DNA from 3 places in the Pseudomonas sp. ADAK13 genome. Region 3 is predicted to be linked to each of the others. Evidence: predicted binding sites of a transcription regulator. Region 3 holds the regulator's gene; each other region holds the start of a gene.
What was found. The regulator FliA, encoded in region 3, starts transcription of late flagellar genes. The targets are predictions, from matches to a motif close to CTAAAGTTTNNNNNNNNNNNGCCGNTAA.

Region 1 (10,618 bases), 530 kb from region 3:
GTCAAAGTAGTTTCACAAGGCTTGCTGTTTGCAAGCGGGCTCACTGACGAACGGCTTTTTTCCGGTATGATGGTCGGTCTTCACGAAGCGTGATCGCGTCACAGGCCTGTCGTTTAGCTGCGGCACACTGGGGCGGATCCTTTTACTTCAGTCACCACCATCAGGAGATACCCAATGAGCGTACTCGTCGGCAAACAAGCCCCGGATTTCGACGTACCCGCCGTCCTCGGCAATGGCGAAATCGTAGACAGCTTCAAACTGTCTGAAGCCATCAAAGGCAAATACGGCCTGGTGTTCTTCTACCCGCTGGACTTCACCTTCGTCTGCCCTTCGGAGCTGATCGCTCTGGATCACCGCATGGACGATTTCAAGGCGCGCAACGTTGAAGTGGTAGCCGTTTCCATCGACTCCCATTTCACCCACAACGCCTGGCGCAACACTGCCATCAATGATGGCGGTATCGGCAAAGTCAAATACACCATGGCTGCCGACATGAAGCACGACATCGCCAAGGCTTACGACGTTGAGTCCGAAGGCGGCGTGGCTTTCCGTGGCGCATTCCTGATCGACGACAAGGGCGTTGTCCGCTCGCAGATCATCAACGACCTGCCGCTGGGCCGTAACATGGAAGAGCTGATCCGTCTGGTCGACGCTCTGCAATTCCACGAAGAGCACGGCGAAGTTTGCCCTGCCAACTGGAAAAAAGGCGACAAAGGCATGAACGCTTCGCCAGAAGGCGTTGCGGCTTACCTGACCGAGAACGCCGGCAAGCTGTAAGTCGGATTCGCGGGACAAAAAAACCGGCCTGAGAAGGCCGGTTTTTTTATGCGCGGGGTTTGGCTTCAGTCGTTGAAGTCTTCCCAGCCGCCCATCTGTTTCCAGCGGTTGACGATGCCGCAGAACAGCTCGGCCGTCTTCTCGGTGTCGTAGCGGGCCGAGTGGGCTTCACGACCGTCGAAGTCGATACCGGCGGCCTGGCAGGCTTTGGCCAGCACGGTCTGGCCATAGGCCAAGCCAGCGAGGGTCGCGGTGTCGAAGCTGGAGAACGGGTGAAACGGGTTACGTTTCATGTCCAGGCGCGCCACAGCCGCGTTGAGGAAGCCCAAGTCGAAGCTGCTGTTGTGGCCCACCAGGATTGCGCGTTTGCAGCCGTTGGCCTTCAACGCCTTGCGCACGCCACGGAAGATGTCGGTCAGCGCCGCTTCTTCACTGACGGCCATGCGCAGTGGGTGATCGAGCTTGATCCCGGTGAACTCCAAAGCTGCGGCTTCGATGTTGGCGCCTTCGAACGGCTCGACGCGGAAGAAATGGGTGTGTTCCGGGAACACGAAACCCTGTTCATCCATGCCGATGGTCGTGGCGGCGATTTCCAGCAATGCGTCAGTGGCGCAATTGAAGCCGCCGGTTTCTACGTCGATAACGACCGGGAGGTAGCCACGGAACCGCTCGGCCATCGGGTGACGGGAACCGCCACCACCGCCGCCGTGTTCCTGGTCGTCGTCGTAATGGTCTTCACTCACGGGTGTTCCTCCAGCAGGCGCCAGCGCAGTGTTTCACCGGCGCGCAGCGGGATAACGGTCAGCTCGCCAAACGGCAGGCTGGTGGGGGCGGTCCAGTCTTCACGGACCAGGGTAATGCGGTCGGTATTCGCCGGCAGGCCATAGAAACGCGGGCCGTTGAGGCTGGCGAACGCTTCAAGCTTGTCCAGCGCGTTGCGTTGTTCGAACGCTTCGGCATACAACTCGATCGCCGCATAGGCGGTGTAGCAACCGGCACAACCGCACGCTGCTTCTTTGGCGTGTTGGGCGTGGGGCGCGGAGTCGGTACCGAGGAAAAATTTCTCGCTGCCACTGGTGGCGGCATCCAGCAGCGCCACCTGGTGCGTGTTGCGCTTGAGAATCGGCAGGCAATAGAAGTGCGGCCGAATCCCGCCCACCAGCATGTGGTTGCGGTTGTACAACAGGTGATGCGCGGTGATGGTCGCGCCGACGTTAGCCGAAGCCTCGGTGACGAACTGCACGGCATCGGCGGTGGTGATGTGCTCGAACACGACCTTGAGGGTCGGGAACAACTCCACCACGCGGCGCATGTGCTCGTCGATGAAGATCTTTTCACGATCGAATACATCGACATCGCCACGGGTGACTTCACCGTGGATCAGCAACGGCATGCCGACTTCCGCCATGGCTTCGATGGCCGGCAGAATCTTGTCGATACTGGTTACGCCGGAATCGGAGTTGGTGGTCGCACCGGCCGGGTACAGCTTGGCGGCGTGCACGAAACCGCTGGCCTTGGCATGGCGAATTTCTTCGGGCTGGGTGCGGTCGGTCAGGTACAGCACCATCAACGGTTCAAAGCGGCTGCCGGCCGGTCGTGCAGCAAGAATGCGCTGGCGATAGGCATCGGCTTCCGCGGCGTTACGCACCGGAGGTACCAGGTTAGGCATGATGATGGCGCGGCCAAACGTGCGCGCTACATCGGCCACGGTTTGGGGCAACGCAGCACCATCGCGAAGATGAATATGCCAGTCGTCGGGACGCAGCAGGGTCAGGCGGTCGGACATTGGGGATTCCAGGCGGGTCAATCTGGTGGGAATGCTACCGGAAAAGACTCTTGCAGGCACTCGCTATCAAGTTTTGCAGGATGCGACCGATATCCCTGGGTATGCCTTAACGATGTATGACGCCTTGATGTGTTGTAGAAACCAGTGGAGCCTCCCGTGCGCCAGCATTATCTAGCCCTGCTCAGTGTGTTCGCCAGCCTGCCCGCGATGGCCCTCACGTTCCAGACACGTCTGGAGAATATTGAGTGGAAAGTGGAGGGCGATAAATTCGAGTGCCGATTGAGCCAGCCGATCACCGATTTCGGTACGGGCGAGTTCGTACGCCGGGCCGGCGAGCAGGCGACGTTTCGTCTGAAAGCCTTTAACGGTTCGATGGGCGGCGGTTCCGCAACCCTGCTGGCAGCGGCTGCGCCGTGGCAACCGGGACGTGGTGATATCAACCTGGGTGCAGTGCGGATCGGTAGTGGCGATGTGCTGTTTAATAGTTCCCAGGCCCAGGCGGGACGCTTGTTTACCGGCCTGCTTGAAGGTCGCAGCCCGACGGTGCGTCACTATAGCCGTGAGGGTGGTTACTCCGAAATCCGCCTGTTACCGGCGAAATTCAGCAAGGCCTACAACGACTACCAAATGTGCACCACCAAGCTGCTGCCGATGAATTTCGAGCAGGTCAAACAGACCGAGGTGGGCTTCCCGGGTGGAGGCATTGAACTGGACGCGGCGGCCAAGAAAAAACTGTCGGTGATTCTCGAATTCCTGAAAGCCGACCCTACGGTCAATCACATCGAGTTGAACGGTCACTCCGACAACAGCGGAAATCGCCTGACCAACCGTGATGTTTCCCGGCGTCGTGCCCTGGCGGTGATGGACTACTTCAAGGCCAATGGCATTGAGGAATCGCAGATTACCCTGCGCTTTCACGGCGAAAGCTACCCATTGGCGCCGAACACCAACCCGGCCAACCGGGCGAAAAACCGCCGGGTGAATATTCAACTCGAACGGGTGGCAGCCCCCGAGAAACCGGCTCCACAGGCCAAAGCGCCGGGCAACGCCGCCGCCACCTCATAAGGTCCGGCGTTTCGTCGCCCGCTCGACATAATCTGTCGCTTTATCTTCATTTGCTGTCGCGCCTCTGTAATTTCACGGTTTTGGTCGGTAGAATCGACGCCTTTCCGTACAACCCCGTGGAGTGATGGCATGGCCGACGTAAACAAGGTCGTTCTCGCGTATTCCGGCGGCCTGGACACTTCGGTGATCCTCAAGTGGCTGCAGGATACTTATAACTGTGAAGTGGTGACCTTCACCGCTGACCTGGGTCAGGGCGAAGAGGTCGAACCTGCACGTGCCAAGGCGCAAGCCATGGGCGTGAAAGAGATCTACATTGACGACCTGCGCGAAGAGTTCGTCCGCGATTTCGTTTTCCCGATGTTTCGCGCCAACACCGTCTACGAAGGCGAGTACCTGCTGGGTACCTCCATCGCACGTCCGCTGATCGCCAAGCGCCTGATCGAAATCGCCAACGAAACCGGCGCCGACGCCATTTCCCATGGCGCCACCGGCAAGGGTAACGACCAGGTGCGTTTCGAACTGGGTGCCTACGCCTTGAAGCCAGGCGTAAAAGTGATTGCTCCGTGGCGCGAATGGGACCTGCTGTCCCGTGAAAAGCTGATGGACTACGCTGAAAAGCACGCCATCCCGATCGAGCGTCATGGCAAGAAGAAGTCCCCGTACTCGATGGACGCCAACTTGCTGCACATCTCCTATGAAGGCGGCGTGCTGGAAGACACCTGGACCGAGCACGAAGAAGACATGTGGAAATGGACCGTCTCCCCGGAGAACGCTCCTGACAAGGCCCAGTACCTGGAACTGACCTACCGCAACGGCGACATCGTCGCGCTGGACGGCGTCGAAATGACCCCGGCCACCGTACTGGCGACCCTGAACCGCATCGGTGGCGAACACGGTATCGGCCGCCTCGACATCGTCGAGAACCGTTACGTGGGCATGAAGTCCCGTGGTTGCTACGAAACCCCGGGCGGCACCATCATGCTGCGCGCTCACCGCGCCATCGAGTCCATCACCCTGGACCGTGAAGTGGCTCACCTCAAAGACGAGCTGATGCCCAAGTACGCCAGCCTGATCTACACCGGCTACTGGTGGAGCCCTGAGCGTCTGATGTTGCAACAGATGATCGATGCTTCCCAGGTCCACGTGAACGGTGTCGTGCGCCTGAAGCTGTACAAGGGCAACGTGATCGTGACCGGCCGCAAGTCCGACGAATCGCTGTTCGATGCCAATATCGCCACCTTCGAAGAAGATGGCGGCGCCTACAACCAGGCGGACGCGGCAGGCTTCATCAAGCTGAACGCGTTGCGCATGCGCATTGCGGCCAACAAGGGTCGCAAGTTGTTCTGAGTGTTTTAAGTTGCAATGAAAAATGGCCCCTTTAAGGGGCCATTTTTTTTGGCCGAAAATACGCAAGAAATCATTATGGATGATGTGATGTTTATCGTTCGGCTCAAAAAATCCAGTCCTGAAGGATGCGGAGTGGAATGTTTATGTTTTTACGGGGGCAATGTTTATTAGTTTCGCTCGATAAGTGATGCATTGTTGAAAGTGGCTTTTTTTTCTTGTGTGCAGGAACTATGTACTACAGAAATTTCACTCAGAAATGTACTGCGAATATGTCGGATGCTGACATGGCTGTAGGATTTATGGAGCGTAACTAATTATGACGAATGGAACTTTAAAAAAACCGGTTTCACCCCCGAATCACAGGTTTTTCGAGGAGGCACAAGGGGTATTTGCTGAAACTTGTGTACGGCACGTTTACGCTGTCCCCGGTAATCCTGGGAATTTTCACTCAAAATATTATTGTGCTCGGAAAGTTCTGAAGGCCTCAACAAAACTGGATACCTCCGGGTTGGCGTTTTTTTGTAGGTTAAATCCGATGTCTCTGTGGGTTGGGTCTCTGCTTGCTGTTGCTTGGGGGGGAGCACTATGCCCAGCGTGAAACGACTAGGCTATTGTGCTTACTCTTAATAATTCGAACAGCGAAATTGGACTTGCCCATGAATAAAGTGCTGATCGTGGATGATCATCCCGTCATTCGTCTTGCTGTGCGTATGCTAATGGAACGCCATAGTTATGAGGTCGTTGCCGAGACCGATAACGGTGTCGATGCCTTGCAACTTGCACGGGAGCATATGCCGGACATTGTCATACTGGATATTGGAATTCCCAAACTCGATGGCCTGGAAGTTATATGTCGGCTGTCCTCTACCAAACAGGCCCATCCGTTCAAGGTGCTGGTGCTGACGTCCCAGGCGCCCGGGCATTTTTCCATGCGATGCATGCAGGCGGGGGCTGCGGGCTACGTGTGCAAGCAGCAGGACCTCACCGAGCTGTTGAGTGCGGTCAAGGCGGTGCTGTGCGGTTACAGCTACTTCCCCAACCAGGCGCTGAATTCGGTGCGCTCCACAATGGGCAACGCCAGCGAAGCCGACATGGTCGAGCGCCTTTCCGGCCGGGAGATGATGGTGTTGCAGCAACTGGCGCGCGGCAAGACCAACAAGGAGATCGCCGATGGCATGTTCCTGAGCAACAAAACCGTGAGTACCTACAAGACGCGCTTGCTGCTCAAGCTCAACGCACGCTCCCTGGTGGACTTGATCGAACTGGCCCAGCGTAACGGGTTGGTGTAGGTCGGCCACACATTACATACATGTCTAGTCCTGAAATAGGTTTACACCTGTTTCAGTCTCAAAACGCCCGATGCACCGCATCGGGCGTTTTGTATTTCAGGGATAAGTGCGGCCGCTCCCGGTTGTAGATTTGCACCGACTCATCCACCATTTTCACTGCATCCGCCAGGTCTTTAGGACGATGCAGCAAAAACTCAGTCTTCAAAATCCCATTTATCCGCTCCGCCATCGCGTTCTGATAGCAATCATAACCGTCAGTCATTGAGCATCTGATTCCATGCCGGGTATGCATCCGTTGGTATAAATCGGAGCAGTACTGGGCTCCGCGATCTGAATGATGAATGAGCGGTTGATTGGATTTTCGCTGACTAACAGCCTTCTGCAGCGCCTTGACCACCGACTCCGTATGCAGGCTGCCGTGCACATGATGACCCACGATTTTGCGTGAGTACGCGTCTGTTATCAGGCTAACGTAAGCGACACTTTCCCGCGTTGGGAGATAGGTAATGTCTGCGACCCAAACCTGCTCAGGTCTGCTGGCTACAACTTGTTCCGGGCCAGCTTTGAGTAGGTTGGGGTGACGGCGGAAGCGATGATGGCTATGCGTGGTTTTATGATAAGCACGTTTGCGAGGGACCAGCTCTCGCGCCTCTCGCAAGATGGAAAACAGGCGGTCTCGACCGACACGTAGCGCCGCTGTGGCTTCAATTACCATCAGATGGTGCAGTTTGCGCGTCCCAAGCCTCGGCTGGCGGCGACGCTTTTCCAGAACGAATTCCACGACTTGCTGGTCTTGGCAAACTCTCGCGTCAAAGGCTCGGTTGCGCTTGTAATACGCTTGGCGCGAAATGCCCATAAACAGGCAAGCCCTGCTAATGCTCAGGTCTTGGATTTGCCCTTGCGAGAGGACTTGCCGGGTCGCTTTTTACGATGGACACACCGTAATCATTTTTCAAGACGTTCACGACAGCTTCAAAGAACTGGGCCTTCTGATTGCTCAGCGCCAACTGTTCTTCAAGCTCTTTGATCCGCTGTTCGGGTGTCAGCGGGAGGTTGGGGTCGGTCATCGGCCTGCTCCGCGGCGCTCGGATTGAGGCGCCTTGGCTCCAGTTCTGTCGGCCATGCTTGCGTAACCAAACCAGTACCGTGGACCGGCCTTGAATGCCAAAGCGCCGTTGAGCCTCTTTATAACTCAACTCGCCTTTTTCGACTTGATCTACGACTGACAATTTAAAAGCTAGCGTGTAATCGCGCTGGCTCCGCCTTTTTCCCGTATCCATTGAATCCTCCTGAAGATCGGTCAGAAGGTGTAAACCTTATTCAGGACGGGACAACAGTCGGAAAAAAGCCTCCGCAAGGGAGGCTTCTGCTTGTCGTTGGTACGATTAGAGGTCGAAGTCGTAATCGGCCAACTGTTTTTGCAAGCGCCGCTCTTCCAGAAGGTTGTCGATGGTGCGGCGTTTGCTCAAATTGGTCTTGGCCACCTCTACCGGTGCTTCTGCTGCATCATCGTCGGATTCAGCGCCAACAACGTCGTCTTCTACATCCAGTTGTTCTTTGCCAGTGCTCATAACGTTAACTCCAGGCTAAGACTGCCGTTGGCGCTCCTTATAACGATAATCCCGGGCCTGGTAAAAAAGATTTTTTCAATCGACTCATCGATAAAAGCAATGAAGGCTCAATCGTCGGAAGTCTTTTCCTTGTATTCGCACAGGTCTTCGATGCGGCAACTGCCACAGCGCGGCTTGCGGGCCTGGCAGACGTAGCGCCCGTGAAGGATCAACCAATGGTGTGAATCCAGCAGATACGGCTTGGGAACAAACTTCATCAGTTGTTTTTCCACCTCCACCACATTCTTTCCGCGGGCGATGCCGGTACGGTTGCTGACCCGGAAAATGTGCGTGTCCACGGCCATGGTCAATTGGCGAAATGCCGTATTGAGCACCACATTGGCGGTTTTGCGTCCTACGCCCGGGAGTGCTTCCAGGGCTTCCCGTGTCTGCGGCACTTCGCTGCCATGCAGCTCCACCAGCAGCCGGCATGTCTCGATGACATTCTTCGCCTTGCTGTTGTACAGGCCGATGGTCTTGATGTACTCGGACAGCCCCTCCACCCCAAGCGCATAGATCGCCTCCGGGGTGTTGGCCACGGGATACAGCTTGGCGGTGGCCTTGTTGACGCCGACGTCTGTGGACTGGGCCGAGAGAATCACTGCGATCAGCAACTCGAACGGCGAGGAATAGGCCAGTTCGGTCTTCGGTTCCGGATTGTCTTCGTGAAGCCGGCGGAAAATTTCCAGGCGTTTTGCGGCGTTCATGGGGCGAGCGGTTCCTTGCAGACAGTCAGTGTGATTTTGAAAAATGGGCCCAGGCTTGTCGCCCGGCCAGCAACAACCCGAGCAGGATAAACCCGACGGGGGCCAACGCGGTGACAGAGCCGCTACCGATCAGCCCACGCAGTATGCCGAGGGTGACCAGCAGTACGCCAAACAGGCCGAACAGTTGCACGCGTGCCTTGCCCTGGCCTGCTTCGAAAAAGCCCGAAAACTCCAGTAACACGCATTGAACACTGATCAGTGCCAGGTAAATACCCAGCTGTTGATATAAGGGCAACGCGAACGCTTGCAAGAGCAGTTGTACGCAACTGACCAGTGTCGCGGCGATCAGCAGGCTGGCCATCAGTTGCATACGCTCGCCGAGGCGGTTGCGCAGGGTGTGCATGCCCAGGCCATACAGCGTCACGATCAGCACCGAGAGCACCCAGAAGCCCAACGCCTTGGGCAACGTGTCGGTCACGCCAATCAATGGCGCCAGCATCAGCGAGCGGGCCAGGGCTTTAGTCATGGGTTGACGGCTCCAACACCCGTTGGCGGTGCTCATCAAAGTAACGCAACGCATCGTGAACCCCATTGATCACCGCCCGCGACGTGATGGTCGCGCCAGCCATCTGATCGAATTGGCCGTGGTCTTTCTTCAGCGCCCAGGCGGAATCATTGGAGTCGTCTCGGGACAGTCCCTTGAATGCCGCCAGCCACGGATTGCCAGGTTCTGCGATATGCCCACCGAGGCTTGGGGTTTCCGACTGACTCAAGGTTTTTACCGCCAACAGCTTGCCGTTGTGGGAGATGGCGATCAGCAATTCTATGGGGCCGCCATAGCCATTGGTTTGCGAGCGCAGCAGCACTGCGCTGGGTTGCCCGTTCATGCTGGCGAGGTAGCCGCCCAGCAATTGGCTGTTTGCCAGTGCCTGTGGATGTATCGCGAGCGGGTGTTGCAGGGGCTGATTGTCGTAAGTGCCGACGGGGAGGATATCCAGCAAGGCCTGGCGCTGGAGGTTGTGTTGGGCTTCGCTGGCACGGCTGGCAGTCAACTGCTGCACGCCCAACGTCAGTGCGATCCCCGCCGCAGCGATCAGTAACACCGTCATCAGGCCCCGTGTGGTGTTCATGAACTCACCTCAGGCTGTCTGGGTGTTGCCAGGCGCTCAAACGCCGGCACCGCCAGGTTCATCAGCAGCACGGCGAACGCCACGCCGTCGGGGTAACCGCCCCACGTACGAATCAGGTAAACCAGCAAGCCCACGCCGACGCCAAACATCAGGCGCGCCCGCGGGCTTTTCGCGCCGGACACCGGTTCGGTCACGATAAAAAACGCCCCGAGCATGGTGGCGCCGGTCAGCAGATGGAACAGCGGCGAACCGTGGGAATCCGAGCCCGAACCGTTCCAGCACAACAGGCTGATAACGAACACGCTACCGAGCATACCCACCGGCGCATGCCAGCTGAATACCCGTTGTTGCAACAGCCACAGCCCGCCCGCCAGAAAGGCCAGGTTCACCCATTCACTGCCCTTGCCGGCGACGTGCCCGAAAGCGGAGTGGCTGGCAAACAGCTCATCCATGGTCAGGCTCTTATTGATCCGCAGGGCATCCAGGGCGGTCGCCTGGGCCCAGGCATCCGGCGCATCACCTTGCACACCGAACACCTGTTGCAGGCCGGCCAGCAGGTCCATGCCGTGGGAGACGGGCCAATGGGTCATGGGTTGGGGAAAGGCCACCAGCATCAGTGCATAGCCGACCATGGCCGGGTTGAACGGATTCTGGTTGCCGCCATACAGGTGCTTGCCCAGCAATAACGCACCGGCGACGGCCCCCACGCATAACCACCACGGACAATAAGGTGGCAGCGCCAGGGCCAGCAGCGTGGCCGTGACCAGGCCGCCGAGATCGCTGACCGAACGCCCGCGCAGCCGCTGAACGCCAGCCTCCACGACCCGCGCACAACCACAAGCCAGCAATAGATTGATCAACACGCCCCAGCCATACAGCCAGAACATCGCCAGCAAACCCGGCACCG
Region 2 (10,618 bases), 1.8 Mb from region 3:
AGCGGCACGCCTGATCAATGAGATCGTGTTGGGCGAAGAGTCGGACGCCTGTCCCGGTCACGGCCACGGCAGCCACTTCGAGTTGTACCTGGAAGCCATGCGTGAAGTCGGCGCCAGCACCACGGCCATCGAAAAATTCATCACCCTGCAACGCGACGGCAGCGATGCAGAAACGGCCCTGCAAAGCGTCGATGCCCATCCTGCCGTGGCCCATTTCGTCAGGAGCACCTTGCAGGTTGCCCTGAACGCACCGACCCACTGTGTGGCGGCCGCCTTTCTCCACGGCCGCGAGAGCGTCATACCGGCGATGTTCAAGCGTGTCCTGGAGGGGTGCGAGAAGCTCCACCGCCAAGCCCCGACCTTCTGCTACTACCTCAAGCGCCACATGGAGGTTGACGCAGAGGAGCATGGCCCGGCGGCGGAGCAACTGCTGCAACGCCTCACACTGGCCGACCCGAGCCGCGAGCAGCAGGCCAACAGTGCCGCCCTGAGCGCCGTGGAAAGCCGCCTGGCCTTATGGGACGGGTTGCGCCTGTGCCTGCCGGAGGTACGCGTATGAACCCTGTCGACTATCGCTCATGTGCCGACGATTGGGAGCGCCGCGCGACCATCCGTACCCGCCCGCGCCGCCTGCTGGAAAACGATCAAAAGCTGATCTATCCCTTGAGCCGACAACCCTTGGTGCTGAGTGCGACCTTTGTCGATCAATGCCCACAGTGCCGCGATGTTGTCTTGTTGCAGACGTTCTACAAGTTCATCAACGACGTGGTGATCTTTGAAACCGAAATCGTCGACAAGACCGCACGCCGCATTGCCAAGAATCGCTTTTCGGTGCCCTTCCCGCTCGCCTGTCGCTACGACGCCATGACCGTGGTGGTGGACGAGGATTACCACGCCCTCGTCGCCCTCGACTTCATGCAACAGGCCGTCGAGATGACGGGCATCGCGCCCCTTGAACTGCCCGGGCAAATCGAACTGAGCCGCGCCTTGCCTGCCGCGCTGGCGCTGGCTCCCGAACACCTGCGCGATGCCGTGGAGTTGATCGCAGTGGCCATCGCCGAGAACACCGTGACCCATGACGTGGCGGCGTTTTCCAAGGACGACAGCGTCAAGCAATCCATCCGTGGATTGATGGCCGACCACTTGTTTGACGAGGGCCGTCATGGGGTTTTCTGGACGCGACTGGTACGGATCTATTGGCAGTCTGCGAGCGCCGAAGACCGCGACTGCATCGCCCGGATCCTGCCAGTATTCCTCCAGCATTACCTGACCCACGACCTGCAAAAGAACTTCGACCTGCAACTGATCGAGCACCTGGACATCAGCGCCAGCACTCGCGCTGCGTTGCGTGCCGAGGTGCACGCGATGGACTTTCCCATCACCCGCCAGCACCCGTTGCTCGGCAATATCAAGGCGTTCCTGAATCACAGCGGCCTGCTGCAAACGGCGAGCGTGGTCCAGGCCCTGGACGCCTTTCTTCCGACGCCAGGAGTTCACCCATGAGGCGCCTGAAGATTGGGTTGGTGGGCATCAGCGCGGCGTTGGATGAAGTGGGGCAGACACTGGAGCAATACGGTCATGCCCTTACGCAAACGAGCGACGCAAGGGACGTCGACCTGCTGATTGATGACGGTAGCGAGGCAATCCCGCCGGGCCTGGTTCACACGGCCTTGATGAGCTTGCGCCTGGGCCTCGGGACGCAGACTGACGGTGGGCTGCCGACCCTGCAATTCAGGTGCTACGCCAGCGCACACCGACTCCTGGCGGTCCTGAACGTTGACGCAGAACCCAGCGGCAACGGCCAACGGTTGCGGCGCCAGGCAGCTACTCGCCTGGTGGAATGGGTGGCCCAACACGTCAGCGGTTTCTCCCGGGACGCGGGCTATTTTTCGCAAACCGCGATCGCCTCCGATGCTCCCGAACACAGCCTGCAAGCGCTCGCATCGTTGGCGTACCTGCATCGCTTTAACCAGACCGCCGACTCGGCGCTGCAGCAACAAGCCCAGGTGCCCATGATCGAACGACTGGAGATCAGTCTTCAAACCTTCGCCGAACGACCGGCGCTGAACATCGCCGGGAACGTGCTGAGTTATCGACAGTTGCATCGCAAGAGCCTGGCTATCCAGCAGCATCTTTGGCCTTTGCTTGAGGCCGGCGACACACCGCAGGTAATTGGCGTTTGCCTGGGCAAGTCCCTTGAGCTGTACGCCAGCATCCTCGCGGTGCTGGGCTGCGGCGCGGTGTACCTGCCACTGGAGCCGGGCCACCCGCCACAACGCCAACAAGCCATGCTGGAAAACGCCGGCGTCTCGGTGCTGCTGGAGGACGGCCGGCATCCACTGCGAGGCCGTTTTACCGCCCTGAATGTCAGCCCCCTCGACACGCACGCCACCCCGCCGCTACTGCGCCAGCGCCCGGCCATGGACGCCCCTTGCATGGTGCTGCACACCTCGGGCACCACCGGCCAGCCCAAAGGCGCGCTGCTGAGTCAGTACAACCTGGCCCACTTCACTGCCTGGTTCGGCAGCCATGTGCAACTGAGCGAGCACAGCCGGGTGCTGCAGTTCTCACCATTGAGCTTCGACTCTTCGCTGATTGATATTTTCGCCCCCCTGATCGCAGGCGCCGAGCTGATCGTGCCCGGTGAAGACGCGCGGCGCGACCCGCAACAACTGGTGGAACTGATCCGGCAACAGCGCGTGACCCATGCCTTCCTGCCGCCGGCACTGCTGAGCATCCTCCCGCGGGATCAACCCTTGGGCCTGGCGCACCTGATAACCGGAGGTGATGTCTGCGAGCCCTGTGTCATCGAGCAACTGGCGGGACAGTGCTCCTTGCACAACTTCTATGGGCCGACGGAAGCCACCGTGCTGGTGACCCACCGCGCGCTGCAGCCGGGCGACAGCAATCGCAACGTGGGGACGCCCATCGCCAACAGCCGGGTACTGATCCTCGACGAGCAACGTCAACCGGTGGATGAACAGGTGATGGGCGAGCTGTACATCGTCGGTCCCGGTGTCAGCCTGGGTTACCTCAATCAGCCGCAGAACACCGCCGAGCATTTCGTACACCTGACGTTGCCCGACGGCCAGACCTTGCGGGCCTACCGCAGCGGCGATCTGGCGAAATGGACGGAAGATGGCATCGAGCTGGGCGGGCGTCGGGATCAGCAGGTGAAGATCCGTGGCTTTCGGGTCGAGCCCCAAGAGATCGAACACTGCCTGCGCAGCAGCCAGCTGTTTCGCCAGGTGGCGGTGGTGATCGACCGTGATCAGCGGATCCTGGCGTTTGTCGCGCAACCGGAGGCCCAGGGCACCCTGTCTGCGCTCCAGCAACATGCCCGGCAAACACTGCCCGACTATCTGCAACCTGCCCTGTGCACGGAGCTTGGGAGCATGCCGTGTACGCCCAATGGCAAGGTCGACCGCCAGGCCTTGCTGGCGCTGCCGATTCAACCGGTGCCGGCCATCAACCGCTGCTCGCCGCAGACACCGGTGCAGGCGCAGCTGCTGAAGCTATGGAGCGAGTTGCTCGGCGTGCCCGTTGCACAGCTGTCGACGCAGGACAGCTTCTTCGAGCTCGGCGGCCATTCCATCCTGTTGTCGACGATGTTGCTGCGTATCCGCGAGCAGTTCGGTCGCAGCCTCTCCCTTAACCGTTTTTTCGAAACGCCCACCGTCCGTACCCTGGCGGCGCTGATGGGTGACGGCGCGGTCCCTGAAGCGCCGGCCAGCCAGGCAACACGGGATGCGCTGCGTGAACTGGACATGCAGATGTTGCCAGCGGACCAGGCGGGTGAACCCCGCAAGGTGATCGTGACCGGGGCCAACAGTTTTCTCGGGGTGCATATCGTCGAGGCGTTACTGGCCGAGGGCGCACTTGAGGTGGCGTGCCTGGTGCGTGAGCGCCCCGGGCATTCAGCCACTGTGAGGTTCGCCGAGGCGCTGCGCGATTACCGCCTGGAACACCTGGACCTGAGTCGGGTACGGGTATACGCCGCCGACATCAGTCAGCCGCGCCTTGGCCTGGCCAGCGAGGTGTATGACTACCTCGCCGGGGAGTTCGGCGTGCTGGTGCACAACGCCGCCCACGTCAATCATGTGATGGATTACGCCACGCTGGCCAAGGACAACGTCGAGCCCGTGCTGGAATGCCTGCGCCTGTGTGAAACCCGGCGCAAGAAGGTCTTCAATTTCATCTCGACACTGTCGGCGGCCAGCAGCATCGACGCACAAGGCCAGGTACTCGAAACGCCCGCTGCCACCACACCGCCGCTGTATATCCAGAATGGCTACAACCTGTCCAAGTGGGTCGCGGAACGCCTGCTGGGGCGTGCCGTCGAGCAAGGGGCCTGGGTCAATATCCACCGTCCCGGCAACATCAGTTTCAACTGCCGCAATGGTGTCTGCGAGCCACAGAAAAATCGCCTGATGTTAATGCTCAAGGGCTCACTGCAACTGGGCCTGATGCCCCGCCTGGGGTTGAATTTTGACCTGATGCCGGTGGACTTTCTCGCGCGGTTTGTTGCGTTCCACAGCGGGCGCTGCAGTGCTGGGGGAAATGTGTTCAACCTGCACAATCCGCAACCCTTGAGCTGGGAGTCCTACGTCGATGCGTTTCGCCAGGCCGGCCATGGGTTCGAGTGGGTGAGCGTGGCCCACTGGCAACGTCACCTGCACACGGTGGATAGCCGCAATGCGCTGTTCGGCGTGCTGGGTTTTTATCTCAATGGTTTGGAGGAGGACATCGGCGACACCTCGATGATCGGCCATGACAACGCCCGGCGTGGTGTCGAGCAGATGGGCGCGCACTACCCCGAAAAAAGTCCGGCGCTGTTGCGCAAGGGCTGCGAGTACCTCAAGAGCATCGGCTTCCTGTAATCAGGCGCTTAACCGAAGGAAAATCTAATGAAACCCGATACGTTGATTCGCAACCCATGCGCCAGGCCAGTGGTGTCTTCAGTGGTGATTGCCCGTGACGCCGCCCACGTGTGGGCAGTGGTGGGGGACTTTGCAGGGTTTGACAGATTCATCCCCGCGCTGGCGCACATAGAGATGACCGGCGCGGGCATGGGGTCGCTGCGCAAGAAATTCTTCCACGACGGAAACCTGGTAGTGGAGCAACTCAACAGCCGCGACGAACAGGCCATGCAGATGACCTGGACAACGATTTACAACACCCTTGGTGTGGCCCGGCTATGGGCGGCGATACGTGTGGAGGCTTTGGGGGAGTGCAGTTCGAAAGTGACCTGGACGATCATTGCCGAGCCGGTTGAGCACGGTAAGGAGGGGTTTGAAGCATTTGTGCAGGCGTTCGCCGACAGCGCGCTGGAGAATGTGCGGCAGATGTTTGGCTGACCTTACTGTAGGAGCGAGCTTGCTCGCGAAAAACGAGAAGGCAACGCGGGCTATCTGATAGCGCTGCGTTATCGTTGACGCTCTTCGCGAGCCAGCTCGCTCCTACAGGGTCATCGTCAGATTTTGAAGCTGTCGACCAACTGCTTCAGCCGGTTGGCCTGTTGAGACAACGCGTCGCAATCCTTCAAGGTTTCGTTGAGGTTGGCCACGCCCTGCTGGTTCAACAGGTTGATCTGGTTGATGTCCACATTGAGGGTTTCCACCACCGCGGTCTGCTCCTCGGTCGCGGCCGCTACCGACTGGTTCATCCCGTCGATCTCGACAATTCGCTGAGTCACGCTGACCAGGCGCTCGCCGGCCTGGTTGGCGACCTCGACGCTTTCTTCGCTGGAGGTCTGGCTGGCGTTCATAGTGGTGACCGCCTCACGCGAGCCAATCTGCAGCGACGTGATCATTTTGTGGATCTCTTCCGCCGATTCCTGGGTACGGTGCGCGAGGTTGCGCACCTCATCCGCCACCACCGCAAACCCACGACCCGCTTCACCGGCACGCGCGGCTTCAATCGCGGCGTTGAGGGCCAGCAGGTTGGTTTGCTGGGAGATGCCTTTGATCACATCCAGGATGTGCCCGATGTTGTCGGTGCTGGCGTTCAGGGTTTCAATCTGCGTGCAGGACAGGCTGATTTTCTGCGACAGTTCTGACATCGCCAGGATGGTTTTCTCCACCACTTTGCGCCCGTCATCGGCCTGCTCACTGGCACCGCTGGCGTGCTGCGAAGCATCGGCGGCGTTGCGCGCGATTTCCTGAGTGGCGGCCCCCAGTTCGTTGATCGCTGCAGCCACGCTGTTGGTGCGGGCGCTTTGTTCGTCGGAGCCGATGATCGACGCGTTGGACGAAGCCATTACCCGCTGGGACAGGTCGTGCACCTGGCGGGTGGCCGAGGACACTTCGGAAATTGACGCATGAATACGCTCGACGAACTGGTTGAAAGCACTGCCCAGGTCACCGAATTCATCTTTGCTTTCCACGGTCAGGCGGCGAGTCAAATCACCCTCGCCCTGGGCGATGTCCTGCATGGCGCGACCCATGGTGGTCAGGGGACGCATCAAGACCTGGATCAGCAGGCTCAGGAACACCGCAATGGCGGCGACCGCGATGAACATGGCGATCAATGCCGAGGTGCGGAACTTGCCCAATGGTGCGTAGGCTTTGTCCTTGTCGATCGACAGGCCGATGTACCAGTCTGCATTCGGCAATCCGCTGATCGGGGTGAAGGACAGAATCCGTTCCTGACCATTGAGAACCACTTCCTGATTGAGCTTCTCGATGCGCACGTTGCTGCCCGGGTAGATGTCCTTGAGGTTTTTCATCACCTGGTCCTGGTCCGGGCTGACGATCACCTGGCCGTCACCGCTGACCAGGAACGCATGGCCGATACCACCGAAATCCACCGAGTTGATGATCTTCACCAGGGTTTGCAGGCTCAGGTCACCACCGACCACGCCGAGCAATTCACCATTCTTTTTCACCGGCATCGCAATGGTCACGATCAGCCCACCCACCGCTGCCATGTAGGGCGGCGTGAGCATGGTCTTGTCGGCCGCAACGGCTTGCTTGTACCAGGGGCGCTGACGCGGGTCGTAGCCATCGGGCATTTTGGCGTCGGGCCGTTGGGTGAATACACCGTTGGTTGAACCGACGTAGGTGAACTGGAAGTTGGAGGTAAATGCCGACTGGTCGACCAACCCCGGAAGGTCGGCAGCACTGCCTTGATGGGCCACGTTTTGCGCCAGGCTTTCCAGTACCAGTACCCGGCCACTGAGCCAGTTCTGCACACTGCTGGCGGTCAGTTCACCGGATTGCTGAATCGACGACTCCAGGTTTTGCCGGATGGTGTTGCGCTGCAGGTAGTCGTTGTAGAACGTGAATAACGCGAAGGCCAGAACCACTACGCCTGACGCGGCCAACAGAATTTTATGACTGAACTTGAGATTCATTTCATTGACTTCTTTTTGCCAAAAGGGGGTGAGCGTGCCGGATGCAACATTCCATGTAACGGTATAGGCAGACTCTGCGACTGCTCTATTTCGGTGCACGCATGGCTCGTCAGGCTTTCGGCCACTCCAGGATAAATCTTAGGAATTTGTGAGAAGCATCCTCTTTTAGCGTCAGAAGCCGACCGGCGGTAGCCATCTGACGGCGGGAGTTGCAAAATTTTTCAGCCTTGTCGACAATGCGACTAATTATCATTTGTGACGCTTCGCCAGGCCGTGTGAATGCCCTCTCCCGAGTACGCAGTACAGACGCTTTACAGCAACCATCACGGCTGGCTCAACACCTGGCTGCGCAGCCGCCTGGGTAACGCCGCGGATGCTGCGGACCTGGCCCAGGACACGTTCGTGCGCCTGCTGCAAAAAACCGAACGCTTCGAACTCAAGGCCCCTCGCGCCTTTCTGCGCACCATCGCCCGGGGCTTGGTGATTGATCACTGGCGTCGCGAAGAAATCGAACGGGCTTATCTGGAATCCATCGCCCACTTGCCCGAAGCCGTGGCACCGAGCGCTGAGGAGCGTGCGTTGATTCTGGAATTGCTGGAGTCCATCGCCCGGCTTCTGGACGGGCTCAAGCCCAAGGTGCGTAAGGCGTTTTTACTGGCTCAGTGCGACGGCCTGACTTACAAGCAGATTGCGCAGCAGATGGGCGTGTCGTTGCGCTCGGTGGAGCGGTATGTCGCCGAGGCGCTGTATCACTGTTATGTGCTGCGGTATGAGGCATGACCCCGATGGATAACACTGCACGCGCAGGAATCGATCCGCAGGTGGTGAAACAGGCCATCAGCTGGATGCTGCGCTTGCGTAACAATCGCACCAATATCCGCCTGAAGGCGCAATGCGAGCACTGGCGCGAGGCTCATCATGAACACGAGCTGGCCTGGCAACGCGTGCAAGCACTGCAACATGAACTGAGCAGCCAGCTGGCGGCAATTCCCGGGGCCCATGTGGCGCTGGAGAACAGCGCCCAGCGGCTCGGGCGCCGGCAAGCGTTGAAGGTGTTGTCGGGTGTGGTGTTGATCGGTTCGGCGGCCTGGGTCAGCAGAGACCTTACCGGCTGGCAACGCTGGACCTCGGACCTGGCCACCGCCACCGGCGAACGCCGCAGCGTGCAATTGCCGGATGGCACACGCCTGCAACTCAATACCGACAGCGCGGTGGACCTGGACTTCAACCCGCAGCAACGCTTGATCACGCTGGTACGCGGGGAAATCCTGGTGACCTGCGGCGCTGCAACGACGGCACCGCTGCTGGTTCGCACGCGTCATGGTTTGTTCGAAGGCATCGACGGGCGGTTCGTGGTGCGCCAGGACAGCGATTGCACTCGCTTGAGTGTGGCGTCAGGCAATGTGGCGATTCATTCGCCCCATACGGCGGACAGCCTGTTCACTCAGGTGCATGCAGGAGAAAGCTACCTGGTGCGTCAGAACGAGGCCATTCTGGCGCCGCCTTTGGATATGGATGCCGGGGCCTGGGCGGATGGATTGATCGTCACCCGCAACATGCGCCTTGCCGACTTCCTGGCAGAGGTGGGGCGCTATCGCCATGGTTACCTGGGCTGCTCAAGCGATATCGCAGACTTGCGCCTGTCCGGCGTTTTTCGGTTGGAAGACACCGAGAAACTGTTGGCGATCCTTCCGCAGACGTTGCCTGTGCACCTGCGCTATCGCACCCGCTGGTGGGTGAGCCTGGAGCGTCAGGCCTGACTATTGTTGTCGCGCCCGATTTATTTTTGGCGGCTTTTTTCCGTGAGTCCGGCTTAGACAGTAAGCATTTCAATCTGCCTTCAGCGACCTCTACGGACCTCGATAATGACTGTGCGTTTTTTCAGTAACTCACCCTCTTCCTACCCTTTGCTCGGTAAAGCCGTACGGGCAGCGCTGCTGTCGACCACGATGGGCATCGGCTTGTTGCCGGTGGCCGGGGTCGCGGCGGATAGCGGGGTCGAGCGCATCAGCCAGCGCTATGACATCCCTGCCGGGCCGCTGAGCGATGTGCTCAACCAGTTTGCCCGTCAGGCAGGCATCACCCTTTCCAGCACGCCTGCGCAGACTCAGGGCCGCCAGTCTGCCGGGCTGCACGGTGAATATTCCGCGGAGCAGGGCCTGAGCCAGTTGCTCAATGGATCCGGCTTGCAGGCACAGCCACAGGACGACGTAAGTTTCGTGTTGCAGGCCCAGCCCGAAAGTGAAGCGCTGACCTTGCCGACTACCGACATCAAAGGCTTCGCCCTGGGTAACGCCCTGGGCAGCATGGACGGCTACAACGCAACCCACAGCCAGATCGCCACCAAGACCAGTACTGCGCTGCTGGAAACATCACAAACAGTTTCGGTGGTGACCCGTGAGCAGATGGACGACCAGGGCTCGCAAACCGTTGCCCAGGCCATGCGTTACACCCCAGGCGTGCTTACCAACCCGTACGGTGCCACTCACCGTTATGACTACGTGGCGATGCGTGGTTTCAACGACGGTTCGGTGGATAACATCTACCTCGACGGCTTGAAGTCCATGGGGGACAGCGGGACCTATAGCACCATGCAAGTGGACCCCTATTTCCTCGAGCGGGTGGATATTCTCAAGGGCCCGTCGTCGGTGTTGTACGGGCGCAGCTCGCCGGGTGGGCTGGTGGCGCTGACCAGCAAGAAGCCGTTGTTTGAGCCTTACCATCAGGTGCAGGCCACCGTGGGATCGCAAGGGCAGCGAGGCATGGGTTTCGACTTCAGCGGCCCGGTGGATGACGACAAGCGTATTGCTTACCGACTGACCGGGCTTGCGGATAAGTCCGACACGCAGTTCGACCACGCCAAGGAAAAACGCTACGCGCTGGCGCCGACCTTGAGCATCGACTTTACCGATGACACGTCGCTCACGCTCCAGGCCTATCTGCAACACGATCCCGACGGTGGCTACCACGGAGGCATGCCGGCAGATGGGGCGTTGCATCAGCGCAATGGCCAGCGGATCTCCAATCACTTCTTCGAGGGTGAGCCGGGCATTGATGGGTACAAGCGTGATCAGCAGTCGTTCGGCTATCAGTTTGAGCACCGCTTCAATGATGTTTTCACGGCGCGGCAAAACTTTCGTTATCTGGACTCCAAGGTCCGCCTGGATCAGGTGTACGCCTATGGATGGACTACGCCCACGAGTAATGAGCTGAATCGCTACTACTCAGGCGGTGACGAGAAGTTGCATGCGTTCATCATCGACA
Region 3 (10,618 bases):
AGGACCAGGAAGGTCGGCCCGAGGTCAAACAGCGGATTCGCCAACTGCAGCGCGAGATGTCCCAGCGCAAGATGATGGCGGCGGTGCCCGACGCCGACGTGGTCATCACCAACCCGACCCACTACGCCGTGGCGCTCAAATACGACCCGGAGAAGGGCGGGGCGCCGATGTTGCTGGCCAAGGGCAGCGACTTTACGGCGTTGAAAATCCGTGAAATTGCCGTGGCCAATGACATTTTGCTGCTGGAGTCACCGGAGTTGGCGCGGTCGATCTTCTATTCCACCGACCTGGACCAGGAAATCCCGGCCGGGTTGTATCTGGCGGTGGCGCAGGTGTTGGCGTACGTGTACCAGATCCGCCAGTACCGCGCGGGCAAGGGCAAGCGTCCGGATCCGCTCAAAGACCTGCCGATTCCGCCGGATTTGCGTCGGGATTCCTGATTTTGCAGCGCCGCTCCCGGCCTCATCGCGGGCAAGCCCGGCTCCCACATTTTGATCGCATTCTCCCGGCCAACTGTGGGAGCGGGCTTGCTCGCGAAGGCGTCCGCTCAGACAACAAAAATTCCCCTCGGTCAAACCTCAAGCAAAAGTTGGAAGGCTTCTTGCAATACCGCCTCCAGGACGCCTACCGGCGTCAAAAGTTTGCTTCAAGGAAACGAGGAATACCGGTGGATCGCTCTCAAATGCTCAGCACGGCCCGTGGCACCCTGACTGACCTCTCGCGAGGCAATCTGGGTGTGCCGTTGTTGTTGCTGGTGATGCTGGCAATGATGATGTTGCCGATGCCGCCGTTCCTGCTGGACGTGTTCTTCACCTTCAACATCGCGCTGTCCGTGGTCGTGTTGCTGGTGTGCGTGTACGCCCTGCGGCCGCTGGATTTTGCGGTGTTCCCGACCATTCTGCTGATCGCCACCCTGCTGCGGCTGGCGCTTAACGTGGCTTCAACCCGGGTGGTGATGCTCCACGGCCAGGACGGCCACGCCGCCGCGGGCAAGGTGATCCAGGCCTTCGGTGAGGTGGTGATCGGCGGTAACTACGTGGTCGGTATCGTGGTGTTCGCGATCTTGATGATCATCAACTTCGTGGTGGTGACCAAGGGCGCCGGGCGGATTTCCGAGGTGAGCGCACGTTTCACCCTCGACGCGATGCCCGGCAAACAGATGGCCATCGACGCCGACCTCAACGCCGGCCTGATCGACCAGAACCAGGCCAAGTCCCGCCGTCTAGAAGTCGCTCAGGAAGCCGAGTTCTACGGTTCCATGGACGGTGCCAGTAAATTCGTGCGCGGTGACGCCATCGCCGGCCTGCTGATTCTGTTTATCAACCTGATCGGCGGCATGGCGGTCGGCATCTTCCAGCACGGCATGACCTTCGGCGACGCCGGCAAGGTTTACGCCTTGCTGACCATCGGTGACGGTTTAGTGGCGCAATTGCCATCACTGTTGTTATCTACAGCGGCAGCGATCATGGTGACCCGTGCTTCGGGCTCCGAAGACATGGGCAAGCAGATCAGCCGGCAGATGTTTGCCTCGCCCAAGGCGCTGGCGGTGGCGGCGGGCATCATGGCGATCATGGGGATCGTGCCCGGCATGCCCCATGTGTCGTTCCTGAGCATGGCGGCCATGGCTGCCGGCGGCGCCTACCTGTTCTGGAGAAAGCAAAACCAGATCAAAGTGATTGCCCAGCAGGAGGTGGCACGCCAACAGGAGCTGCTGCCATCGCCGGCCCGCGCCCAGGAAACCAAGGAGTTGGGCTGGGATGACGTCACCCCGATCGACATGATCGGCCTGGAAGTCGGCTACCGCCTGATTCCCCTGGTGGACCGTAACCAGGGCGGCCAATTGCTCGCGCGGATCAAGGGCGTGCGCAAGAAGCTGTCCCAGGACCTGGGCTTCCTGATGCCCACCGTGCACATCCGCGACAACCTCGACCTGGCCCCGAGCGCCTACCGCCTGACCCTGATGGGCGTGATCCTGGCCGAAGCCGAGATCTACCCGGACCGCGAACTGGCGATCAACCCGGGCCAGGTGTTCGGCAGCCTCAACGGGATTACCGCCAAAGATCCGGCTTTTGGCCTGGAAGCGGTATGGATCGAAATCAGCCAGCGCAGCCAGGCGCAGTCGCTGGGCTACACCGTGGTAGACGCCAGCACCGTGGTCGCCACTCACCTTAACCAGATTCTGTACAAGCACTCCCACGAGCTGATTGGCCACGAAGAAGTCCAGCAACTCTTGCAATTGCTGGCCAAGGCCTCGCCAAAACTCGCCGAGGAGCTGGTGCCGGGGGTACTGTCTACCTCGCAACTGCTCAAGGTATTGCAAGCGCTGTTGGCCGAGCAGGTACCGGTACGGGACATTCGCAGCATTGCCGAGGCCATCGCCAACAATGCCGCCAAGAGTCAAGATACTGCCGCCCTGGTGGCCGCAGTGCGCGTCGGATTGTCGCGTGCAATCGTCCAAAGCATTGTAGGGCTTGACTCCGAGCTGCCTGTTATCACCTTGGAACCAAGGTTGGAACAAATATTGCTCAATAGTATTCAGAAGGCTGGGCAGGGCGCTGACGAAGGCGTGTTGCTGGAGCCAAGCATGGCTGAGAAGCTGCAGCGTTCGTTGATCGAGGCCGCGCAGCGCCAGGAAATGGAAGGCCATCCGGTCATCCTGCTGGTGGCTGGCCCCGTCCGGGCGATGTTGTCGCGGTTTGGACGCCTGGCTATACCGAATTTGCACGTATTGGCTTACCAGGAAATTCCTGACAATAAGCAAGTGACTATCGTCGCGACAGTAGGGCCCAACGGCTGAGGTAGTGGGATATGCAAGTGAAGCGTTTTTTCGCCGCCGATATGCGTCAGGCCATGAAACTGGTGCGTGATGAGTTGGGCGCCGACGCTGCGATTATCGGTAACCGCCGTATTGCCGGCGGTGTCGAGCTGACGGCTGCCCTGGATTACAAGCCCTCGGCCCTGGCGCCGCGTGTGCCGAACATGGAGCTGGAAGACGAGCTGCGCAAGACCGCTTCGCGCATTGTCTCGGCCCAGGCCGAACTGAGCATGCGTGGCGACAGCGACACCACCACCAACCGCCAGCTGTTTGCCGGCCTGCCGCTGACGGCGTCCGAGCCGTTGGTAGAGCCGACCTTTGTCGAACCGCCACGTCCTGCTGCGCCCGCCCCGGCGGCAGCGGTAGACCAGCGGGTGTTCGACTCGATGCGTTTCGAGCTCAACGGCCTGCGTGAGCTGCTGGAAGTGCAGTTGGGCTCGCTGGCCTGGAACCAGTTGCAGGGCAGCCAGCCGCAGCAGGCCAACCTGTGGCGCCGTCTGCAACGCATTGGCCTGTCTGGCCCGTTGTCCCGTGACCTGCTGCAACTGACCACCCAAATTGAAGAACCCAAGCAGGCCTGGCGCATGCTCCTGGCCCACTTGGCGCGGATGATTGTTACCCCGGAAATCGAGCCCCTGGAAGAAGGCGGCGTGATTGCCATGGTCGGCCCTGCCGGCATGGGCAAGACCACTACCCTGGCCAAGCTGGCCGCCCGTTACGTGCTCAAGTACGGCGCGCAGAACATCGCCCTGGTGAGCATGGACAGCTACCGCATTGGCGCCCAGGAACAGCTCAAGACCCTGGGCCGCATCCTCAATGTGCCGGTGACCCACGTCGATCCGGGCCAGTCCCTGGCCAACGCCCTCGACCCGCTGCTGCGCAAGCGCGTGGTGTTGATCGATACCGCTGGCCTGCAAGCCAGCGACCCGGCCTTGCGCATGCAACTGGAAAGCCTGGCCGGGCGCGGGATCAAATCCAGAAACTATTTGGTACTTGCCACGACCAGCCAGAAGCAGGTACTGACAGCTGCCTACCACAGCTATAAACGCTGCGGGCTGGCGGGCTGCATCCTGACTAAACTGGATGAAACAGCGAGCCTGGGCGAAGTGTTGAGCCTGGCTATCAGCCATGAATTACCGGTCGCCTACCTGACCGACGGGCCGCGGATCCCGGATGATTTGCATCTGCCGCGCCGTCATCAGTTGGTCAGCCGGGCTGTCAGCGTGCAAATGCAGGAAGAACCGAGTGAGGAAGCGATGGCTGACATGTTCGCCGACCTCTACCACAGTCCGAACAAACGGGTCGGCTGAGGTCAACATGAACAGGCAACACAAAACGACAGTGCAATGTATCTACATCGATGGTCTGCCAGCAGTTCGCGCGGCCAAGTCATGTAGCCTGCGTCTAAGCAAGACAAGGTAAAGAAATAAAATGGGCAGCATGCATCCCGTACAGGTGATCGCGGTGACCGGCGGCAAAGGTGGCGTCGGGAAAACTAACGTGTCAGTGAATTTGTCCCTGGCCCTGGCAGAGCTTGGCCGTCGCGTCATGCTGCTGGATGCTGACCTGGGGCTGGCGAACGTCGACGTTCTGCTGGGGCTGACGCCCAAACATACTCTGGCCGACGTGATCGAAGGCCGCTGTGAGCTGCGCGACGTGCTGTTGCAGGGGCCCGGCGGGATTCGTATCGTGCCGGCCGCTTCCGGCACCCAGAGCATGGTGCACCTGAGCCCGGCGCAACATGCCGGCCTGATCCAGGCGTTCAGCGACATTGGCGACAACCTCGACGTGCTGGTGATCGACACCGCCGCCGGCATCGGCGAGTCCGTGGTCAGCTTCGTGCGCGCCGCCCAGGAAGTGTTGCTGGTGGTGTGCGACGAACCCACCTCGATCACCGACGCCTACGCCCTGATCAAACTGCTTAACCGTGACTACGGCATGAACCGCTTCCGTGTGCTGGCCAACATGGCCCAAAGCCCGCAAGAGGGGCGCAATCTGTTCGCCAAGTTGACCAAGGTCACAGATCGCTTCCTCGATGTCGCCTTACAATACGTTGGCGCAGTTCCTTACGACGAGTGCGTACGCAAGGCCGTGCAAAAGCAGCGTGCGGTCTATGAAGCGTTCCCTCGTTCGAAGTGCGCATTGGCGTTCAAGGCTATTGCCCAGAAGGTCGATACCTGGCCGTTGCCCGCCAACCCGCGTGGGCATCTGGAGTTTTTCGTCGAGCGATTGGTGCATCAGACGAGCGCAGGACCGGTGCTATGACAGCCAGCGGCTACAACCTTTACAAGAAGTCGGCACGTGACAGTCAGGTCGAATTGATCGAGCGCTATGCGCCGCTGGTCAAGCGCATTGCCTATCACTTGCTGGCGCGCCTGCCTGCCAGCGTCCAGGTCGAAGACTTGATCCAGGCCGGGATGATCGGCTTGCTCGAAGTGTCGACCAAGTACGACGCGAGCAAGGGCGCGAGTTTCGAGACCTACGCGGGTATCCGTATCCGTGGGGCCATGCTCGATGAAGTGCGTAAAGGTGATTGGGCGCCGCGTTCGGTGCACCGCAATACACGGATGGTGAGTGACGCAATTCGCTCAATTGAAGCAAAAACCGGTCGCGACGCTAAAGATCACGAAGTTGCGGCCGAACTCCAATTGAGTCTCGATGATTACTACGGGATTTTGAACGATACCTTGGGCAGCCGCCTGTTCAGTTTCGACGACCTTTTGCAGGACGGCGAACATGAAGGGCTGCACGAGGACGGCGCGAGTGCCCATCTCGAACCGTCACGCGATCTGGAAGATGAACGCTTCCAGACTGCGCTGGCGGACGCGATTGCCAATTTGCCGGAGCGTGAGCGACTGGTGTTGGCGCTGTACTACGACGAAGAGCTGAACCTCAAGGAAATCGGTGAGGTCCTGGGCGTCAGCGAATCGCGGGTCAGCCAGTTACACAGCCAGTGCGCAGCCCGCTTGCGGGGGCGTTTGGGAGAGTGGCGAGCGCGCTGACAGGCAGTGTGGGGACACTGCGAACGATACCGTCCAGGCCTTGCGTCCGGACGGGCTTGGCCCGTGGTGCGCCCCCGGTAGTCCTTTTTGTGTAACGCCTGTTGATTGATATGGCGCGCCCAGGTGCTGGGCGCGTTTAAGACTGCTTGGAGGTCGAATTGGACAAGAACATGAAAATCCTCATCGTTGATGACTTCTCAACGATGCGGCGGATCATAAAAAACCTGTTGCGTGACCTTGGGTTCACTAACACGGTCGAGGCGGATGACGGCATTACGGCGATTCCGATCCTCAACAGCGGGAGCATCGACTTTCTGGTAACGGACTGGAACATGCCGGGCATGACCGGTATCGATCTGCTGCGCCACGTGCGCGCTGATGAAAAACTGCGCAGCCTGCCTGTGCTGATGGTGACCGCTGAAGCCAAGCGTGAACAGATCATCGAAGCCGCCCAGGCCGGGGTTAACGGCTACGTGGTCAAGCCATTCACTGCACTGGCCTTGAAAGAGAAGATCGAAAAAATCTTCGAACGCATCGGTCATTGATGCTGCCACGGGGGAGCTATGGAGCATAAAGAATCATCGCAGGCCGACTTTGAGTCGACCCTGAAAAAACATGCTCATCAACTCGTCGAAAGCCTTGAAAAAGGCCAGTTCGGCGACGCGGTGCAGTTAATCCATGAGCTCAACCAGACCCGTGACCGCGGCCTGTACCAGGAAGTGGGCAAGCTCACCCGTGAGTTGCACAGTGCGATTGTCAATTTTCAGATTGACCCGCACATGCCCCAGGCCGAAGAAATCTCGCAGATCACGGATGCCACCGAACGCCTGTCGTATGTGGTCAGGCTGACTGAGGCGGCGGCCAACCGCACCATGGACCTGGTGGAAAACGCCACGCCTCTGGTCAACGGTATGGCCAGTGAAGCCAAGGCCCTGAGCAACGATTGGGGCCGGTTCATGCGGCGGGAAGTGGGCGCTGAAGAGTTTCGTGAACTGGCGCGTCGGGTCGACGGCTTTTTGTCCCGCAGCGAGCAGGAGAACCGCACGGTTTCCAGCAACCTCAATGACATTCTGCTGGCCCAGGACTACCAGGACCTGACCGGCCAGGTGATCAAGCGCGTGACCCAACTGGTCACCGAAGTGGAAAGCAACCTGCTCAAACTGGTGTTGATGGCGGGTCAGGTTGACCGGTTTGCAGGCATCGAACATGACCGCGAAGCGATCCTTTCTGAAAAAGATCCACAAAAACACCTCGCCAAGGGTGAAGGTCCGCAGATTCATGCCGATAAACGTGAAGACGTTGTATCCGGGCAAGACGACGTAGACGATTTGCTGTCCAGTTTAGGCTTCTAAGGAGCACACCCATGAGCTTCGGCGCCGATGAAGAAATCCTTCAGGATTTCCTTGTAGAGGCCGGCGAAATTTTAGAGCAACTGTCCGAACAACTGGTCGAGCTGGAAAGCCGACCGGATGATGCGAACCTGCTCAATGCAATTTTTCGCGGTTTTCACACTGTAAAAGGGGGCGCCGGCTTCCTCCAGCTCCACGAGCTGGTGGAGTGCTGTCACATCGCCGAGAACGTGTTCGACATCCTGCGCAAGGGTGAGCGGCACGTCGACTCGGAACTGATGGACGTGATTCTGGAAGCACTGGACGCGGTCAACGGCATGTTCAGTGAAGTGCGCGAACGTGCACCGATCACTGCAGCCACGCCGGAACTGCTGGCCGCCCTGGCGCGCCTGGCAGAACCTGCGGCCAATGCACCGGTGGTTGAAGCGGTGGCTGAGCCTGTCGCCGAGCCTGCGGGCGACATCACCGACAGCGAATTTGAACAACTGCTGGACTCGCTGAACGCCGTCAAGGCCGAAGCCGAGGCTCCAGCGGCCAGTGCGCCGGCCATGGTGCCGACCACTGAAGACATTACCGACGCCGAGTTCGAGTCGTTGCTCGACCAGTTGCACGGCAAGGGCCAGTTTGCCCCGGACGCGGTGGCCGCAGCGCCAGCGCCAACGGAAGCCGCGGCGCCTGCCAGCAATGAAATCACCGACGACGAATTTGAAGCGCTGCTGGACCAGTTGCACGGCAAAGGCTCGTTTGCCGCCGATGCACTGCCGGAAGTCGCCGCCACGGCCGCTGCACCTGCAGCACCCGCCGCTGCCGCTGCACCGGCTGCCGATGGCCTGATCTCCGATCACGAGTTCGAAGCGCTGCTGGATGAACTGCACGGCAAGGGCAAGTTCACCGAAGCCGTCGGCACTGCTGCACCGGCTGCTGCGGCCGCCGCTGCGGTGGCAACGCCGGCTCCGGTGGCCGCCAAGGCCGCTGCGCCCGTGGCTGCCAAGCCTGCACCGACGGCTGCACCTGCGCCCGCTCGTGCGGCTGCCGCCCCGGCCCCGGACAAGCAACCGGCCAGTGAAGCCGAAACCACCGTGCGGGTTGATACCGCGCGCCTGGACGACATCATGAACATGGTGGGCGAACTGGTGCTGGTGCGTAACCGCCTGGTGCGCCTGGGCCTGAACAGCGGCGACGAGGCCATGCAAAAGGCCGTGTCCAACCTCGACGTGGTCACCGCCGACCTGCAAACCGCGGTGATGAAGACCCGGATGCAGCCGATCAAGAAAGTCTTCGGGCGCTTCCCGCGCCTGGTTCGCGACCTGGCACGCCAGCTCAAGAAAGAGATCAACCTGGAACTGGTGGGTGAAGAAACCGACCTCGACAAAAACCTTGTCGAGGCCCTGGCCGACCCGCTGGTCCACTTGGTGCGCAACGCCGTCGACCACGGCGTCGAGACGCCGGAAGAACGCGAAGCCTCGGGCAAAAGTCGCCAGGGCAAAGTGATTCTGGCGGCCGAACAGGAAGGCGACCACATCCTGCTGTCGATCACTGATGACGGCAAGGGCATGGACCCGACGGTACTGCGCAACATCGCCGTCAAGCGTGGCGTGATGGACAAGGACGCCGCCGACCGCCTGACCGATACCGAGTGCTACAACCTGATCTTCGCCCCGGGCTTCTCCACCAAGACCGAGATTTCCGACGTGTCGGGCCGTGGCGTGGGCATGGACGTGGTGAAGACCAAGATCAGCCAGCTCAACGGCTCGATCAACATCTACTCGACCAAGGGCCAGGGCTCGAAGATCGTCATCAAGGTGCCGTTGACCCTGGCGATCATGCCGACCCTGATGGTGATGCTGGGCAACCAGGCCTTCGCCTTCCCGCTGGTCAACGTCAACGAAATCTTCCACCTCGACCTGTCGCGCACCAACGTGGTGGACGGCCAGGAAGTGGTGATCGTGCGCGACAAGGCGTTGCCACTGTTCTACCTCAAGCGCTGGCTGGTGGCCTCGGCCAAGCATGAAGAGCAGCGCGAAGGTCATGTGGTGATTCTCTCCGTGGGCACCCAGCGTATCGGCTTTGTCGTCGATCAACTGGTGGGCCAGGAAGAAGTGGTCATCAAGCCTTTGGGCAAAATGCTGCAGGGAACCCCGGGCATGTCGGGCGCGACCATTACCGGTGACGGTCGGATCGCGCTGATTCTCGATGTTCCGAGCATGCTCAAGCGTTACGCCGCACGGCGTATTTGATTCGGCCCGGGCAGGGCGGTTGTCCCTCGCCCGGCCTAACGGAGTGTTTATGGTAGTCAAGGTCCTGGTGGTGGACGATTCGGGTTTCTTCCGCCGCCGCGTCTCGGAAATTCTTTCATCGGATTCCAATATCCAGGTGGTCGGCACGGCCACCAACGGCAAAGAGGCGATCGATCAGGCCCTGGCCCTCAAGCCGGACGTGATCACCATGGACTACGAGATGCCGATGATGGACGGCATTACGGCGGTGCGGCACATCATGCAGCGCTGCCCAACGCCGGTGTTGATGTTCTCCTCGCTGACCCACGAAGGCGCCCGGGTGACCCTGGATGCGCTGGATGCCGGCGCGGTGGACTTCCTGCCGAAGAATTTCGAAGACATCTCGCGCAACCCCGAGAAGGTCAAGCAGATGCTCTGCGAGAAGGTGCACAGCATCTCCCGCAGTAACCGCCGCAGCCTGTTCAGTGCGCCGGCACCGGCACCGGTTACGCCGCCACCGGCCGCCCCGAGCACTTTTGGTCGCCCGGCACCTGCGCCGGTTGCGCGTCCGGCCGTCGCCCCTGTGCGTACGGCTGCGCCCACTGCGCATTCGCCTGCGCCCAAGCGCAAAGCCTACAAGCTGGTGGCCATCGGTACGTCCACGGGTGGCCCGGTGGCTTTGCAGCGGGTGTTGACCCAACTGCCGGCCAACTTCCCGGCGCCGATCGTGTTGATCCAGCACATGCCTGCCGCGTTCACCAAGGCCTTCGCCGAGCGCCTGGACAAGCTGTGCCGCATCAGCGTCAAGGAAGCCGAGGATGGCGACATCCTGCGTCCGGGCCTGGCGCTGCTGGCCCCTGGCGGCAAGCAGATGATGGTCGACGGCCGTGGCGCGATCAAAATCCTGCCGGGTGACGAACGCCTGAACTACAAGCCGTGTGTGGATATCACCTTCGGTTCGGCGGCCAAGTCCTACGGCGACAAAGTTCTGGCGGTGGTGTTGACCGGCATGGGCGCCGACGGCCGTGAAGGCGCGCGCCTGCTCAAGCAGGGCGGCAGCGCGATCTGGGCCCAGGATGAAGCCAGCTGCGTGATCTATGGCATGCCCATGGCCATCGTCAAAGCCGACCTGGCGGACGCCGTCTACAGCCTGGACGACATCGGCAAGCACCTGGTGGAGGCCTGCCTCTAATGGATGTACTGAGCCTGATTGGCATCATCATGGCGTTTGTCGCG

Region 1: a site for FliA is predicted at 2,629-2,656, ahead of HKK54_RS03910 (flagellar protein MotY). Genes of this name have one in related genera too.
Region 2: a site for FliA is predicted at 7,469-7,496, ahead of HKK54_RS09860 (methyl-accepting chemotaxis protein). Genes of this name have one in related genera too.

The regions. Positions count from the first base shown of each region.
Region 1 is NZ_CP052860.1:798,663-809,280, reverse strand. Features, by position in the region: gene HKK54_RS03925 (peroxiredoxin) at 175-777, shown strand; gene rnt (ribonuclease T) at 843-1,520, opposite strand; gene pyrC (dihydroorotase) at 1,517-2,563, opposite strand; gene HKK54_RS03910 (flagellar protein MotY) at 2,720-3,628, shown strand; gene HKK54_RS03905 (argininosuccinate synthase) at 3,758-4,975, shown strand; gene HKK54_RS03900 (response regulator transcription factor) at 5,632-6,264, shown strand; one part of gene HKK54_RS03895 (IS3 family transposase) at 6,323-7,190, opposite strand; one part of gene HKK54_RS03895 (IS3 family transposase) at 7,189-7,544, opposite strand; gene HKK54_RS03890 (PA3496 family putative envelope integrity protein) at 7,650-7,835, opposite strand; gene nth (endonuclease III) at 7,943-8,581, opposite strand; gene HKK54_RS03880 (Rnf-Nqr domain containing protein) at 8,607-9,107, opposite strand; gene HKK54_RS03875 (RnfABCDGE type electron transport complex subunit G) at 9,100-9,711, opposite strand; gene HKK54_RS03870 (RnfABCDGE type electron transport complex subunit D) at 9,708-10,618, opposite strand, start outside.
Region 2 is NZ_CP052860.1:2,110,049-2,120,666, forward strand. Features, by position in the region: gene HKK54_RS09840 (DUF3050 domain-containing protein) at 1-559, shown strand, start outside; gene HKK54_RS09845 (diiron oxygenase) at 556-1,503, shown strand; gene HKK54_RS09850 (amino acid adenylation domain-containing protein) at 1,500-4,880, shown strand; gene HKK54_RS09855 (SRPBCC family protein) at 4,908-5,357, shown strand; gene HKK54_RS09860 (methyl-accepting chemotaxis protein) at 5,474-7,354, opposite strand; gene HKK54_RS09865 (sigma-70 family RNA polymerase sigma factor) at 7,634-8,134, shown strand; gene HKK54_RS09870 (FecR domain-containing protein) at 8,131-9,114, shown strand; gene HKK54_RS09875 (TonB-dependent siderophore receptor) at 9,220-10,618, shown strand, end outside.
Region 3 is NZ_CP052860.1:270,750-281,367, reverse strand. Features, by position in the region: gene flhB (flagellar biosynthesis protein FlhB) at 1-440, shown strand, start outside; gene flhA (flagellar biosynthesis protein FlhA) at 683-2,797, shown strand; gene flhF (flagellar biosynthesis protein FlhF) at 2,809-4,125, shown strand; gene fleN (flagellar synthesis regulator FleN) at 4,247-5,080, shown strand; gene fliA (RNA polymerase sigma factor FliA) at 5,077-5,817, shown strand; gene HKK54_RS01255 (chemotaxis response regulator CheY) at 5,988-6,362, shown strand; gene HKK54_RS01250 (protein phosphatase CheZ) at 6,381-7,169, shown strand; gene HKK54_RS01245 (chemotaxis protein CheA) at 7,181-9,403, shown strand; gene HKK54_RS01240 (protein-glutamate methylesterase/protein-glutamine glutaminase) at 9,453-10,574, shown strand; gene HKK54_RS01235 (flagellar motor protein) at 10,574-10,618, shown strand, end outside.